DNA from 2 places in the Paenibacillus sp. GD4 genome. Region 1 is predicted to be linked to the other one. Evidence: riboswitches for the same ligand, from Rfam matches in the RefSeq annotation. Region 1 holds a riboswitch; the other holds the start of a gene.
The links. A riboswitch is a leader RNA that binds a small molecule or an ion and turns the genes downstream of it on or off. The one in region 1 is predicted to bind cyclic di-GMP.
Positions count from the first base shown of each region.

Region 2: another riboswitch for cyclic di-GMP. It lies ahead of sda (sporulation histidine kinase inhibitor Sda); the one in region 1 lies ahead of RAC89_RS06625 (hypothetical protein).

Region 1 is NZ_JAVCYK010000001.1:1,382,022-1,390,473, forward strand. It holds gene corA (magnesium/cobalt transporter CorA) at 1-338, shown strand, start outside; gene RAC89_RS06610 (hypothetical protein) at 371-745, opposite strand; gene RAC89_RS06615 (HRDC domain-containing protein) at 881-1,882, opposite strand; gene RAC89_RS06620 (hypothetical protein) at 2,102-2,395, shown strand; gene RAC89_RS06625 (hypothetical protein) at 2,447-3,025, opposite strand; cyclic di-GMP riboswitch class I at 3,366-3,459, opposite strand; gene RAC89_RS06630 (glycoside hydrolase family 113 protein) at 3,488-6,832, opposite strand; gene RAC89_RS06635 (glycosyltransferase family 2 protein) at 6,847-8,292, opposite strand; gene RAC89_RS06640 (HEAT repeat domain-containing protein) at 8,285-8,452, opposite strand, start outside.
Region 2 is NZ_JAVCYK010000002.1:1,188,111-1,196,562, forward strand. It holds gene RAC89_RS27985 (AraC family transcriptional regulator) at 1-885, opposite strand, end outside; gene RAC89_RS27990 (CBO0543 family protein) at 1,159-1,827, shown strand; gene RAC89_RS27995 (hypothetical protein) at 1,869-2,234, opposite strand; gene RAC89_RS28000 (DUF2812 domain-containing protein) at 2,328-2,741, opposite strand; gene RAC89_RS28005 (PadR family transcriptional regulator) at 2,738-3,079, opposite strand; gene sda (sporulation histidine kinase inhibitor Sda) at 3,211-3,384, opposite strand; cyclic di-GMP riboswitch class I at 3,409-3,483, opposite strand; gene RAC89_RS28010 (hypothetical protein) at 3,764-4,015, opposite strand; gene RAC89_RS28015 (hypothetical protein) at 4,284-4,940, opposite strand; gene RAC89_RS28020 (VOC family protein) at 5,068-5,466, opposite strand; gene RAC89_RS28025 (class I SAM-dependent methyltransferase) at 5,663-6,469, opposite strand; gene RAC89_RS28030 (excinuclease ABC subunit UvrA) at 6,595-7,380, opposite strand; gene RAC89_RS28035 (hypothetical protein) at 7,599-7,970, opposite strand; gene RAC89_RS28040 (UDP-N-acetylmuramoyl-tripeptide--D-alanyl-D-alanine ligase) at 8,192-8,452, opposite strand, start outside.

The DNA of each region.
Region 1 (8,452 bases):
TGCGGCTGATCAGCGAGCCACTTCGCAAGTACTTCGGCGATATTTACGAGAATGCTGTAAAAATCTCGGAAACGTTCGATACGTTCCGCGATTTGATGGGCAACTTGCGAGAAGCTTACCAGTCCAGTATTGCGAGCCGCGCCAACGAAATTATGCGCGTATTTACGGCGCTGACGACGATCTTCATGCCGTTGACCTTCATCACTGGCATTTATGGAATGAACTTTGATTACATCCCCGGTCTCCATTCCGAGCTGGGCGGCTTATATGCCGTATGCTTTATGGTGGTTGTAGGACTGACCATGCTGTGGTATTTTCGCAAAAAGGATTGGCTGTAGAGCCGATCCTTTTTTCTTGTTGTTTGCTGCGGTTAACCGATACTGCGCTGATCCTCGATCCGGCGAACCCGATCGATGGTTGAATCAAGATCCGTTTCAAGCATCCGTATGCCCCGCTTAATATGCTTGACGTCGAGGGCCACTTCATCGATCTGAAGCTGCAAGCTGTGATGAACGCGGTCAAGCCGGTTTTCCAAGGAATCCATCCTGCTGTCCAATGAATCCATTCTACTATCCAATGAATCCATTCTGTTGTCCAATGAAGTGATTCTGCCTTCTAATGTATCGATTCTACCGTCCAGTCTGTTCTCCATTGTGTCAACTCGCGTGTATAATGCATCCAATTTGGCGTTCGTGATCTCCTGGTTTTTTAGCACGGCTTGCAGAATGGATTTGATTTCTTCCATGTTCTGTATCCTCCTTGGACTCTCTTAGCTTCATGATACTCCAGTACCTGCACGTCTTCAATAGATTTCCAGCTGTTTCACGGAAAAAGAGAGGGCTCCAGACAGAAGCCCCACCTTTCCTTTACATTATTGCTCTTACCCTGCCTCTCTTGCCGTAGTCGCAGCATTCGTCCTGCGGAATTTCAGCCTCAATAGCCGAAGCCATTCGTATACCCGATCTGCATCCTTAGCCGACAGCTCCTCCTGCTTGTACATCGCTTGCAATATTGGCTTCAGGTACCGATCCCCTTGCAGCTCGAAGGCCTGCCAAGCCGCTTCGCGTTCCTTCTCCGGCACCTCGTTCAGCATCCTATCGATGTAAGGCTCCAGATCATAGCCCTCTCGATCGAGCTCCTCAATCCACAGCAGCAAATCCCTTCGTTGAATGCGCGATTGCTCCTGGAGCGAATCGATCTTTTCCCCCTTCGTAATCACCTCGAGAAGCTTGCGTTTGGTCTCTTGCTTGTCCGCCTCCGCCTTCCGCTTCCTCTCCTTCTCCTGCAGCAGCCATGCGAAGAACTCCCCCTGCGTGACCTCTTCCGCTACCCATGACAGCGGGAAAGCACGCTTCTGCTCCTGCTCCGCCGTCATGGACAAAATATCCGCCGCATAGAGCCCCGCCTTGTTCTTCCCGATGCCCGGAAGCTGCAGCAGCTCCTCTTCCGTTTTCGGAACGAAGGTGCTGATCAGCTTCAATACCCGGTTCGTTGCGATGATGAAGGGCGCCTTCCCCTCTTTGCCGGCCTGCTTCAGTCTCCATTGGCGAAGCTGGTCGTAAAGCTCCTCGTTGCTATTCGCTTCGCTATAGTAGTGGAGACGCTGAATGTACATGGTCCTCCCGTCCACCGTAAGATCACCGGAACCCATTTCCAGCAAAGGGATAAACCCTTCCAGCTGCTTCTCCAGGATCCGTTCGCGGAACACGGCCAGCATCTCATCCCAATGAATACCCTCGTACCAGGACTCCTGCGAGGCTCTCCCGTCCTCCTTTACATCACTCCACATCACGTACCATGTCCCCTGGGCCTCGCCGATCGATACCTGGGCCGTTCTTACCCGTTCCTCCTCTGTCTTCTTCTCCAAGCTGTTCAGAAACATCAAATTCAAGATGAGTCCCCCTTCAATGCAATTTAGATTTTCCAAACGCAAAAAGCACCTCTCCTACGAAATCGTAGAAGAGGTGCTTCCTCTTTCGGTTTGAAATTATTACCATATTAACATAGAAAATCCTGATTCGCAACTACCAATTTTGGATAGGTTCGACCTTTACCGGACAAACTGTTACCAGAAAACGAGAAGCTTAGGAGGCCTGCACCAATGGAAGAAAACCGCAGTCAAGACGGCTTCATTGAGGAAGATAAGCACGTTTATACGGATCTGGCTACCGTAGAATCTCAAAGGAACGATCTTACCGCCGAGGAATTCCCGGAGGGTCCCTACGGCTCCTCTTTACCGTTGGAATCCTTAGGGAAAAGCACTCCGTGGAGAGAAAGTCAGCGTTCGAACAATCGCTTCACTTACGAGGACCGCGAGTTTCACGCGGGCAGGTCCCGCGAGTATCCCGGGGATCATCCCACTCACGATTCGTCTGGGGATGATCAGCCGCACTAAAAGAAAACGAGCTCTGGAAGCATTCTCCCAGTGCTCGTTCTTTTATATTTACTATTTTAATGATTTCCATCCATGATAATCATGTACGGCAAATCCTCCGAAGGAAGCGTATTCGTCTGCCAGCCGCTGAACAGCCATGAGCTGCTCCTCCATGTACAGTCTACCTTCTTCATAAAAGGTTACCGAAGGCGTCTCACGGCTTGGGTTGGTCTCCACCGCAAGTATCACCTGTTTTCCAAGCAAGGCTGCTTCCTGCAGCTCTTGCTCGGATGCGGATAAGATCCGCTCCGCCGAGTCGCGATACGCCATAATCGTGATGGAGTCGAACTGATTAATCATCCAGCTGCTTAATGAGCTGTCCTGACCAGGGACTGGAATCTCATCAAACCAGAACGGCATGTCCGCGCCTGCATGCAGCTGCTCCTGTTTGGCAAATCTGCATATAAACTCCATACTGCTTTGCCACTGCCGTATAACCGAATCCCGGTCACTCAGCCACTCCGGGAGCAAGTACGGTTCAATATCTACATGGACACCACTAAACTTCTCTGATTCCTGTGCCTTCGATTGAAATTCGGCAACCCAGCTTAAGAAGGCCTTTACCTGAGTTCTCTCTCTCTCCAAAGCCATTGAGGGAGACCCGTCTAACGCATAAACACGAATCCCCTGCTTTAAGGCCATGTTATTAAAAGCTTTATAAAAAGGCAGCTCTACTTCGTTTGACACTTGTAAATAAAGCTCTTGAACTCCTTTGCTACTAGCAAAGGATATCAGGTCCTGAGGTTTATGGACAATGTCCCATGTATTCCAGACCCATGTTGCCTTAACATGCGGTTTCATATCAGCGCTCGCTCCAGGTGTAGCATAGAAGAAAGCAATTATGGTTACCATTGACAAGAGAACAGCATATGGCAGTCGTCGACGTGGAAACACAGGGTGACACTCCTTCGATTCGCCTATCAGGTCCAGAATCGGCAGCCCGGCTATCATGGCAGACTTATTAAGTCCGCTGTAGACCCGTGGCTTTGCGTCTCTACCTTTCGATAGATTTGCCCTGACGGAATGCTATTATTCATCTTTATTATAGGATAATCACTTCGACAAAGCTACCTTTTCATATAGCTGCTTCATGATGTAGTACGACTTCTTTAACCGTTCCTGGTACTTTGGCGTCTCCCACTTCTCCCATTGATACCTGTACATATCCTCTGCCTTTAACTGACCCTGAGAGATTCCCGGCAGGGAATAGGCGATATCAGGACTACCCGGTGTATCGGAGCTTCCCTGGGATAAAGGCCGGTAGGAAAGAACCGCCATTTTCAGATGATCTACCTGTTCACTGCCTTGCAGCCCCTTCTCCCATAAATCCCCCATAATTTGACGATGGCTGGGATCCTTCACATTAAGCAGCTGCCACGGAATACGGACCTCGACCACATGACCATTCTCATGATAAGCCACATCCGTCATAGAATCGAAATCAGGACTTTTCGGATTGGCATTACCGTATCGCAGAAACCCGGTTTCATACGTTTCTAACGGAAGCTCAAGCGTTTGTCCGCGTACATTAGGAATCGTTAAAGGTCGGTTCAGCACCAGCTTCATTTTATGAAAGACTCCATTATCCTTCTTAGACGCATAATCAAGGAAAGGCATGAATTTCAATTGATGGCCATACTGATAGTAGGTTGAATCATAGTAGCTGTCCACCCAAATTCGGGACTCCTTCGGCCCCTTCAAATCGATGACGAAATCGATCCCCGCATCCGTCGTAAGCCCGCTTCCTCCCGGAATACGATACTGCCCTTGACCGGGAATCGTGTCAAGCAAAATCATAGCCCCTGTCTTGGACCAATCCAAAGGACCGCCATTTTCTCCAAAATCAATTCGGAAGTGAACATAGCCGGCATCACTGGTTACGAATAGCTGCTTTATCTCCCTTTGTTTGTCGTTACTATCCAGGACCTTTACAGGAACGGCCGGCTTCATTGCTACCGGGGAAATTCCCGCTCGGGTCCAATCACTCACATCCCCATCCTCATAAATCGCTGCTTTCGGTTCGGAAGGGTCAAAGGTGAGGAGACCAAAGCTTTGCTCGCTCGTTTGGGTATTGGCCCAAAACGGACGACGGTCCGGATTGTCCAAATCCATAGTATTCCATGTGCGCTTGAACCACTCATCCTGCCAGGTAAACACGATTCCTCCCGCCATGCCCTCATGATATATGTCCTCAAACAATCCAGCGGCAATATTTCCTTGCTCTTGCTCATTGTGCTTCCCCTGATTCCAGCCGTGAACATTCCTATGCGTCATTCCTCTTGAAGAGGGAACTCCGAACTCGGCAATGAGCACGGGCATTCGATGCGCTTGCTTCAAATCATGCAAGTAGCCGGAATAGCTGTTCTTTACCCCTCGGAAATCAACATAATCCGTATATTTCGTTTCATAATTCATGAAATCAGGGTAGTACGGGTAAGTATGATAGGAGGCGAAGTAACCGGCCTGGAATGACGGTTTCTGATTAATAACATTGGGATCAACCGAAACCATATCTTCCTTTGAGAGTGGTTCGGAAGGATGATTCAGCAAATCCGTCGTCGTCCAATTCGTAAAGCTTACCGGCCGCTGCCAATGATACTTATCGGTTTCATAAGCTACGACCTCATCCATCGTTCCCGCCAGCCAGGCTTCGAACGGTGAAGCCTTCTCTGTCTGGAAATAGCGGCCGTTAAAGTCCCCGATGTCACGGTGCTTCTCATTGGTTCCAACTACCACCTCTGGATCCCATTCGATCCCCAGCACCCAACCAAGTACATATTTGGAAATATCCGCCCGATACACGCCCGAAGCATGCCCAGGCTTGGCGGGCAGACTAGCGTTCCCGTGAATCACATCAACTGTTAGCTGAATTTCCTTCTTATACTCGTCGGAAAGCTCCGCAGCATAAGCATCCTGCAAGGAAACCAGCTTCTCTTCGTTAACCCACACACCGTGAAGCAGATAGATTGGCTCCTCCGCCTTGAGGTTATATTCCAGCAGCGCTTCATAAAAGGCAGGAGGATGCAGCGTATAATTCCTTATCACATTGGCTTTCATTTCTCCGATATATTTGAACCAACGCATATATTCGGCCTTGGAAATAGCAGCTTCTCCCGGGAAGTGACCCGGTTTACCTATCCCCAGATTCACACCCTTGATCAAAAAGTCGTTCCAGCGATTATCTTTGTATAACTGCAGATACTGCCCGCCTACCTTAGCAGGAATCGTGATGCCGTCCGCTGTAACCGGAAACGTATTTTCCTTCGGGACGTTCGGCTGCTCCCGCAGATCGGTTGCTTCCTTAAAAATCCGTTTCATCAGCGGCAGGTAAGCCCTCCAATAAAAGCTTTGCTCGCTTTTACCCGAATCCCAAGAAACCGCACGAAATATACTATCCAGCCAAGAAGCCTTGTAGAAGCCGGGCACCTCATTGTTATCCGCATAATCACCTGCGAAATAATAGGCTCGATAGATCCCGGTGTCATGCCGGATCACGGCCGGGAACGTGGATGGCAGCCCTTGCTCCCGCAGCTTATCCTCTCCCGCATCCGTAACGTCGAGTTGATAATAAGCCAATACTTCCTTACTGTCTTCGGGCTCGATTACGTCAAACCAATAGTTATATCTTGCCTTCAGCGAAGAACCGACAAAGGCTTCTCCTTCTTCCGTTAAACGGAATACATTCCCGCTTTTCCCTGTATCTTTCCCTTCTTCCAATACGATGATTTGATCTTGTTCGCTCACAAAAACAAAGCCGGGGCCAGCGAAGGACCACTTTGTCCCGGTTTGATGCTCATAATTGCTTTTGGCCCATTCTGGAAGCTCGCCGCCACCGGACAGCTCAGGAAAAAACCGGCCGATCCAGCCTGACCAGCGCAAGCCCAAAATTTCATACAACGCCTTCTTAGCTTCGGGGTCCGTGGGGCTCCCAAAGGTGTTGAATTCAGCAATCAGGGTTGTTCCTTTAAATAGGGCATTCTTCACCTGGTCGATGTCAGAGGCTTGGAGTCCTCCATAAATTTTGTTCGAACGATTACCGTGCTCAATCACTCCTGAGATGTCGTCTTTATATACGCCATAGGTATCGGCAATATAAAGCAGATCGTAATCGTTCGAAAGATCAAGCTCCCGAATACTATGTCCTTCAGGCTCGGGAACATAGCCATAATAATCTTTTTCCACGGTATAAGCCGTTTTGTCATGCTTCACATACTTCATGTGATTTAAGAGCCACATAAGGCCCTTATGTTCACGAAATGTAGTATCCGGGACTGTTTTGTCCAATATTGCCACATTCAGCAGATGAGAGGGCTGCAAAGCCCAAACGAATACTGGAATAGACAATACGGATAGCAATAACAGAAACCCGGCGACCCATCCAAACCAGGCCCGCTTCATTGTTGTTCCTCCTTCTAGGCTGAAATTCCTTTGCGCTTCATTTCACCCCAGCCCTGCGTCCGACCCAGTAAGGCGGAAACCGTAGCCCCGGCTCTCCAGAACGTAAGCATCGGACGATACCAAAACGCCTCCGAAAGAGCATAAAAAAACAATAAATTCATCTCGGATAACTTCTTGTATTTGCCGAGCCGCCATTCCTCCAAAAGCACGGCGCCCATAGATAAAAAGGATCCGTATACAACCATGAGTGCAAAGAGCATCAAGGAAAATTGAATATAGACTCTGTCTAAGAGAAGATCTAAAACGAGGGTCAGATATCCGATAAACTCAATGAATGGCCCGAGAAATTCAACAAGAAAAAAGAACGGCATGGCTACAAAGCCGATACTGCCATACTTCCGGTTGAATAGCATTTTCCGATGCGTCCATAAGCTCTCAAACAGGCCTCGATGCCAGCGATACCGTTGTCTCCGCAAATATTTCAATGTTTCCGGTGCTTCCGTATAACAAACGGGGTCAGCCACATATTCAATTTTCGCCCCCCATTTCTGTTCTATGTTCATCCGGTGAAGCCTCACGACCAGCTCCATATCCTCACCGACGGTATCCGCCTTATATCCGCCCGCTTGAATCACTCTGGAGGTTTTAAACACTCCAAACGCGCCGGAAATGATGAGCAGCAGATTCTCCCGGCTTAAGCCGATACGCCCCATCAAGAACGCGCGCATGTATTCGATGCTTTGCATAATGACAAGTGGATTATGAGAAAGCCTCATTTCTTTCATTTGTCCCTGAATGACCTTGCTTCCGTTGGCAATAAGTACATTTCCGCCTGTCGCCAATATTTCTTCATCCGTGTTCTCTACGATAGGCTTCATAATTTTTAGAAACGAATCAGGGTCTAGAACAGTATCTCCATCAATTGAAGCAAAATAAGGGTATTTGGACAAGTTAATACCCGAATTCAAAGCATCCGCTTTTCCCCCGTTTTCTTTATCAATAAGAAACAAATATGGATGAATCTCCGAATGGTATACATTCCGAATCGGCTTAGTCTCGATACCGTTGCGTTTTTGAAACACTTTATTCTTGATAGGCACCATATGGAACCGTTCGATAACTTTTTGCAGGGTTTGGTCGGTGGAGCCGTCATTAACAACGATGATCTCGTATTGCGGATAATCCAATCTTCCATTGCCGGTAACCAGTGATAATATGGTGCCGATCACCCCGGCTTCCTCATTATAGGCTGGCACGATGATAGACAGCGGCGGAGTAAAAGAGGAATCCCTCATTCTTTTATATGGCTCTACCTGATGAAGACCCCTCTCCTTTTTCAACCGGACAAATGACATAGCAAACAATATCATATAAATAACGCAAATAGCGATAAAATAAATAAAGATGATCTGATTGAACAAGAGGAATGGATGCCGAAGAACATTCAGAATCTCACTCATAGTCCATACTCCTCTCCATCCATTCCTGGGATATGCTTCTTGCGAACGGGTCCGCGTGGGTGAAAGTAATTGTCTCCAAAATACTGATTCCATCTTTATATTTCCGAATGGATTTGGCCGCCTCCGACCGGACACTGTAGACTTTATCTCCTACAAGACG
Region 2 (8,452 bases), on a different contig from region 1:
CGCTTTGGACAGCACAGAATCGGCGGGTATGACCGAGATGTATTTCCAACCGTTATATGCGGAGGTCGTATAGGCTACGAGCATATTCTGCTCATCGATTTGCTTATGAAAGCTCCCCCACGGCCCGGAAATCTCCGCAGGCTCTACAAGCAGCGCGGCATTGTCCGTTGAGGCCAGCACCTGCCCCGCGGCATCCGCAATATAGGCCCAGCCGCCCGAATTCCCTGTTACATGGTTCAGCATGGACGTTAGTTTCGTTTGATCGATATAGATGACGATCGCCCCGTCGGGAGCCGCATGGCTGCCCAAATAAAGCGAGCTGGCATAGGCAACGGAAGGAATCTGTCTCCCTTCAAAATGAAGAACGGCCGGAGGAAGCAACGACTTGAATCGCTCCGTGATCAATAAAGTCCAGCGATTGTATTCCAAGTCGCCGAATTTCATAAATCGCTCGTACTCTTCCTTGCCGTGATAAATCCCGCCGCCAACAGAAATCAGGGTCTCCGACTTCTTCAGGAATACCGAGAAATCAAAGATAAACCCATTGGTCATGTAAGCGCTGAGATCCTTCTTCATTTCGGTGAACAAAATATGGTCTTCGTCCGATAGCGGCAAGCCTACATTCAAGGCACTTCTCACATTCGCCAGTAAGGAGAAGCGGTTGACCATGTGATCGATCTCCTCCAGCCGCTGATCCATGATTTCCTTATTTTGATTTAGAATGGACAAATTCGCCTGAAGCGCACCGTCCTCCACAACGTTCACAGTATGGCTGTAAAGATAAGATCCCATGAGGATAGGAATCATGAGCACGATCAGATAGGATACAAAATAACGCTTCAATACGCCGTTGTTACCGACTGTATTCAGAAAAGTCTGCAGCATCGATATCCCTCCCTCCCGTTCGGCCACCTTTAAGATTCTCGCCGGATTCACTTTTAGGATAATCGATGGCTTTTGCAAGAGCAAGAAATAATAGCAAATTTGGAAGTGCAACAGGAACCCACCTATAATTCGACATTATCTCTAGTTATATAGTATAATAGTACTAATTAACTCAGAGCGGAGTGGTTCCCATGGTACATTTACTCTGGAATGCATTTGGGATCATAAGTTTTAGTATCGTCATTTACATATCAATTAGCGGCTTTTTTGATAGTGGAAAATTCGGAAACCATTGATCCTCAAATACTTGAGAATAAAAAAACCATTTACATCCAACACTACCTTTATTCTCTTTTATGCGGAGTGACTACTTTGGAATCCATTCCTTCTTTCGACCAAATACAAGAACTCAGAAAGGTTCTTAGGGACATCAGCATTGCACACTGGTATGGTGATGATTTATTCTCATGGCAGTGGTGGCTTCTCTTTGCTGCCTCCATCCTTCCATGGGTCCTTTGGTACAAGTATTTCCTGCCAAGAAAAGATCCATCTTTGGTCTATACGTATGGATTGATTTTGGGCGTAATGGCAACGTTCTGGGATGTTATAGGTGTAGATCTTTTGTTATGGGCTTATCCCACTAAATTAGTTCCAATGGTTCCTCCGTTATTCCCTGCAGATTTAAGCGTCATACCTGTAAGCTTCATGTTAATCTACTCGGCATTTAGGAATTGGAAGAGGTATGCATTGGCGACCCTGTTATGCTCTGCCTTTTTTGCCTATATCGTAGAGCCACTTTTTATTTCAAGTGATATGTTTGTAATCAATAAGCCCTGGACACATTCACACTCGTTTGTAGGATTATTTCTGTTAACACTTTTCTGTAAATGGTTTACTCAGAAAATTTACGCAAAATTTATCTCCAACCTCGGCTCGGCCTGATACGGCCATGCATAGCTCCGGCAAATAGCCTCAAGAACATGTTATTCAACGGAAAGCTCGTCAATTGCTTGAACAGCTAGTTCCAACGCTTTTATTCTTCTTGCTAAAAGGGTTCTTTGGGGACTGCCTGTCTTTGACTTAGTAAAACTGTTATTAATGGATGGTAATAAACCAGTAATAACATTGCGGGCTGCTCTTACATCTTCCTGAGTATATTGATGGGGGCTTTGATTCCAGATGTTTTCCAGCGCGGCCAAGCCGATGCAAACAGCCTTGAGTCGTTTCTTCGCTAGGGTCGTATTTGTACCATTATCCGTCATCTGGGAAATCGCATTCTCAAGCTTACTGATCGTCGATTGCAAAGATTTCAATGATTCCAACTTATCTACATCTGTTAATTTTTCCATGTCAGTACTGTCCTTTCCTTGTACCTGTCGATGTAAATCGTTCTTTACTTCAATGAAATTATGGGCAACCCCGTCTTAAATAAAAATGTTGTCTTAATCGGTATGCTGCTTGATCAGCTTCTGAAAACCAAGCGTCTTCTGGACTTTCCGGTAAAACGATCGAATCGATTCCTTGTCGCTGTACAGTTCGATCGTCTCCCCCTCTAGATAGGGCCTCCGGAAATACCGCCAATTGACACGAGTCCCGACATACTCCCAGCCGGCACCCGCATAAAGCTCGCAATATTCTTCCAGCTTCTCGGCGTTCATCGTATCCTGGTAATCCATCCGATACTCATACCCGACGCTCGGATCGTAATCGAAGCGGTAACGAATCATTCCCGGACGGTTCAGATGCAGCCCGCGTGCCGACAAGCCGGTCAACCAAACCTCGTCGCGCTTATAGTTCCAAACGAAAGAAAATCGGTTTTTGTATATCGATTTGGCGAGCCGAGCAACCTTACTCATGTACCATTCCTCACTAATTCTGTGACCTTTCGTCCGTTGCTTAACAATTCTTCCATTCGCTCCATTTCCGCCATCACGACTTTCTTGCCAAGAGGGGTAATCGCATAGGTTTTGCGGCGCGAATCCACCCCAACTTCGTCTGAAGGGACGATCAGTCCTTTTTTCATCAAATTATTAAGCGCCGTGTACAATGTTCCCGCCCCGATTCTGACGCGGCCTCCGCTCATTCTCTCCACGTCCTGCATCATGCCGTATCCATGTGCAGGAGATGCATACAGCGAAACCAAAATGTAGTAAAACGCTTCGGTCAAGGGCAGCATATCCCTGGTGTCCTCCAACGTGTCGCCTCCGTTCTCCATAACTATATCGTATGTCGGTATAATAACTAATGATATATCGACTGTCAATATATATGTACAAAATACGACGGCAGCCTTCGTTAATCGGCTGCCGTCGTGTTATGTTTGAGCTATCTCCTCTCCCTTATGCTTTCTAGTTCAATGTTCCGTCGAACTATCTCTTCCCAGAGTAATGTAATAAAATCTCTATGTAATTCCAATCTTACAGCATCTTTATAAGCCTTGATCAATAAATCTTCATCTAAATCCGATAAACCTATTTTTTCACTCATAGTCTCTGTCATCACCTTATACAAAAAGGTTGCTGTTTCGGCAACCCGGCTGCCGTGGATAGGCCCGTAGCTTTGCGTCCTTACTTTTCAGTAAGTTTGCTATTTCGAACAGTATAACTGTAATGTAAACCTAGACTAGTTTCATTTACAATATTAAAAATTGAAATATATGGTACTTTATAATCAAGTTTTTCTTAAGTTATGCTCCGAGATTACATATTCACTAATTGCAGCCGCGAAAAATCCTGGTGAAGCGAGCTTATTTTATTGATTTGCTCGATGCCATTATTCATGTTTGAAAAATTCAATTACCAACACAATTAAGCCAAGAATTGAAAGGGACACCACCCACTATCAAGTTGCTATCGTTCTCTGACAGCGTGCAAATGCCCTAATTATTATTATCTTCTTGAGTCTTTTTGTTTTGTCTGTATCGCATTATGGCAATAGGTAAGTTCAACACTCCAGTAAGAAAACAACATATAAGAGGTATCAATTGCGGCAGGGTAGGGTAAATTGCTTTTCCATCTCCTACAGGTCCAATTTTGGGTTGATGGCTATCCCACAAACCATACAGAAGACCCAAAAAAGGTGTTAATATGCAAATGACACTTGCAACTATATAAAACACAAACTTGTTCACTTCTCCTCCTCCTAACGATGAAGCTGCACGCGCCGAACTGCTCTCTGTGCATAGTGCTATCGACTAAGGATCGAGCTAGTGTAGTATTTCGTGTAATCTTCCACATGTTCCAAAAAATACCACAATCACTTATACGTCTCACTCCAAAAAATGTTTCATTTTGCGAGCTGTGACACAAAACAGTTCAAATATCGTCTAAAAAGCGGACGCACAAGGGACGAACCGCTCTTTTCTCTAATTTGCTCCTCCACTTCGGTTCCCCACACAACTAGTTTTCTTTGCCGTACCTTTTCTTCAAGCCATCGACTTCAATTTCAATACCAATATCGTTCGACCAACCAGTGTAGCCTGTTCCGTCCAGCAGCTTGCCTTCAAATGCCATGCCGACACTGACTTTCTGATGAGCCGGAAGCGTTATCGTTTTCGGTTCGAACTTGACCTTCGATGAACTTCGTATGAGATAAAGCCTGAGCGTTACATCCTTTTCCTTCCCAAAGTTAACCAGCGTAAGGGTGCAATCAGCTTTCGTACTCGCTTTCTCCGATCGATAGCTGCACTGGCTGTTATTTTTGGAAAAATCGACGGAAGCAACGGAATTGGAATGATAATGCACAAGAACCATGGCATGCTCGATCACGATCGGAAACAGAAACGGGAAGGCGATACAGCTCAGTACGATCCGGCTTCGAATTTTGGGAAACCGCACTTGATAATATTTCACCGCACCAATGTAACCAGTAATAATGACAAGCAGCCCAACAGTAACCGAGATATGAAGCCCCGAATCGTACTCAGCATTGGTCCACGGTGGTACTCCAGCCATTCTGAATATACTGTCTCCGAAAGAATAGCCAAGGTGGGTGTTAGATATGAGAAGCAGACCGATCAGAATGAGAACGAAAAACAGAACTTCTTTTCTATGCACTTCATCACCCCTTATATCGCCTAGCTCAGAATAATTTAAGAGAAGATGCTTCGCAACGTCAAGAAGGGGTGATCCCTTTCATTCTCAGATGACGAGAAACACCCCTTCTTGGCTTGTCCTGTAATAATTAGTCTTCTTCCTTTGGCCACCCGCCCCACAAATTGCCCATATGTCCGTCCGGGTCGCGGAAGGTAAAACCGTAACCACCTTGGGGCTTGTACACCATTTCGCCAACTGCGGCATCCTTCTTCTTTAACTCTTCATACGCTTCATGAATGTTGTCCACCTGAAGCGAGATAATCGGCTGAAGCTGCCCCCGGCTGTTCGTAAAGTCCAATTTCGGCACCTCCGGGCAGCGAACAAGCCCTAAACCGACACCTCCGACGTTGAGCCAAGCCTCTTGGTCGCCCGGGGTATATTCGAACGTGAATGGAATGCCAAGCATCTCCTTGTACCACCTCACGGAAGCTTCCAAATCACGAACCGGCAATTGGACAACCGCATAGTTTTTTACATTGACCGCCACAAAGTATTCCTCCCTCATATCGTTCCTCGCGAGAAAAATTCGATCAAATGGCCATCTGGATCTCGCAGAGTAAATGAGTAGTGCCCTTGCTATACGAATACATTCTCTTTCGTGACAGCATGGGCAGCGAGACTAAGGTAAGCACGGCAAATCATCACAGCCCACTGCTTAGACGGAGTGGGTGGGGTTTCGCATTTTATAGTTTTCGTGCCTTGATTACAAAGGTTACAGGAAGCATCTTTGCTTTTTTTGAAAAATCGCCGTTTCTCCTAGATTGCATAATTTCTTCATCAGATTCCTCAATCATTTGCTCAATGACAAATCCCTCTTTTGCTAACGCATTCACATAGGTTGATAGTTTACGATCCGATAATGTAAGTGTACTTTCGCCAAGAGTTACCGAATACCAAGATTCATCGAAATAGCATTTCTTAAAAACAAGCCTATCATTGTCTACAGCAACACATTTGTGTATCGGGTGAGACCAGCTGAAAATAAATATCCCGTCTTTTTTAAGGTAAGAAGCAATACGGCGAAAAGTCCCCTCAAGGTCGGTTGTCCAGCCTATGGCATAAATCGAATAAACAAAGTCAAAATAATCCTTTGGTATGCCGCATTCTTCTTCCATGGGAGAACAGATTAATGTTGCAGAAAGACCGCACGCTGTCAAATGCTGCTTTGTCTTTTCGATTTGGTTTTCCGATATATCCATCCCCCATAGTTCAGATGCTTTGCGTTCCCCAAGATATTGCAAGGATTGACCGCTTCCACAGCCTATTTCTAGCATCTTTTTCCCCGAGACATCGCCAAAAAGCCGGCACTTTTCCTCCGAGACAAAGGCTCCATAAAACGGAAGTGCGGTTGCTCCTAAAACATCATTTCCTGTTGTATTCCAAAATAAGCTATTTATTTCATGAATACTACTCTTATCCATGTCTACCGAAACTGCTCCAACCTCACGACCGCCTATCATGTTTGTTCTATAATCAGAATTTTTGTCCATACCGTCGTCCTCCACAGATACGATTAACCAATCATAACCAAATCCACCAAAACTATCATACCGTACATATGTTCTTGTGTAAATACCAGTCTATTACGAAATATAGAATGAGCAATATCGTTGGCTCAAGAAGAAAAGGCCGGAAGACCGCGCCACGCGACGACCGGGGGCAGCGTCCGGAGTCCGATTTTGCTCAAGTAGAGAAGCATTGGGACGAGATGGATGATGATGGGTTCGACGATCTCAGCTTCAGGCTCGTCTATCGACTGCCGTAGGCATTTAATAAAGGAAAGCATTTCATCGATCGGTAATTTATTGACCTCAGCAAGTGTGAGGCCGCCGGCGTATATATCCGACAATCCCTTGCTCAACCCAGTTCCCCGGCACGCCGAACATTCTGGTTGTTTGGAAAAAAATGATATCATCTTCAGATTGCCTTTGCTGGTCGTGCGTGTATTGATCATGGATTGAAGATTGGATACGCAGCCGCGGTAATATTCCGTACGGAGCCTTTTATTATATACAAACGAAACAGGTTCCTTGTCATGCCCATACAGTAAGACGGAAATAAACCCCGGATCCTGCTCTTCGAGCGGCCTAAGATAATCAATTCCAAGCATCGCCGCCAGCTGCTTGATTCTCGGAACCGGCGCGCAATTCGTGCCGGCCCATAAGAGGACGGCGCCATTCTTGAGCGACAGCTCGGGGGCAATCATTCGGCCGTGGTCGATTTCGGTCGATGCAACGGTCCCACTACATTCGGCACAAGGACCGTAAGAATCGGCGACCCTTGTCTCCGCTATACTTCCGTAAAGGGCGCCTAGATATTCCGATACGGTCATTATGATGCCGACAAGGGTCCCCGGACGTTTGGGGTTAAACGATCTAATAGGAATCTGTGTGCGCTCCATGGTTTCACGCTCCTTCAGTTGAATGCAATTTATACTGCACAAGTCCGCATATCACACAACCGCTCCAATCCCATTTTCAGACCCAAGCTTATTCGCCTTAACTGCCCAATACTTATTGGAGCTGCCGGCATCGTTCCGCCGTAGCTCCATAGTGTAACCGTATTCAGTTATCGTTTGGAAAGCATTTACTTTGAATCACCGGTTCAGTAAAAAATGATTCAAATTGCGTCGTACATATTCTCGGATGCTTTGGGAGGATTCGCACTCTTCACAAGCTTGCCTCCATCAAAATGGCGCCCGTATGTCTTGACAAAAGAGGTAATTTTCTCGGTAGTTGGCAACTCGCCGCTATGCTGCCACGTCAAAAAGTAAGACTGTACTTCCCCGCTATAAAAGACCCAGCTGAAAAATTTACGAGCAAAGTTATGGGAACCGCTCGTACGAAACTTATGCATTCGCTTGCCATCCCGCCAAACGGTCATCGTTTGACCGATCCCGCCCTGCATCTGACCGGTTAATTCGGCATAGAGCAAATCGTCGTTATTTTTCATTGCCTTCATAATAAATTGATTTAATATCCCGTTTAACATTAACCTCGGGATGTTAAACCTTTCGCCAAGGGTAACGGAAATGACCGCTCCTGGAGGAATTTCACAACTTCTGTCACCAAGTGTAAATGCTGCGCCATATTTGTTGTTCGGATCTTGGTGCTTTACCCATGCCCTCATCTGACTTCGCTCGCCTTCGTATGTAATACAAGTAAATTACGACGCGGCTTTTAATTATCCTCTTTTCCAGTATCAATCTCCGTTTATAATAAATTCGGCAGCAACGACTCCAATTGTATACCCCTTGACCCCTTCAGCATTATCGCATCGTTTGGCATCACCCTATTCTTCAGTACTTGCGCTAACTCCTTTTTGTCATTATATGCTTGGACACCGCCAACAGGAAATCGCTTCTCTGCTTCAAAAGCAATATATTTACTGAGATTGCCGACTGTATAGACAAAATCTATTTTAACCGGATCAATCATTCGCCCAATATCACGATGAAACTCCTGCTCTTGTTC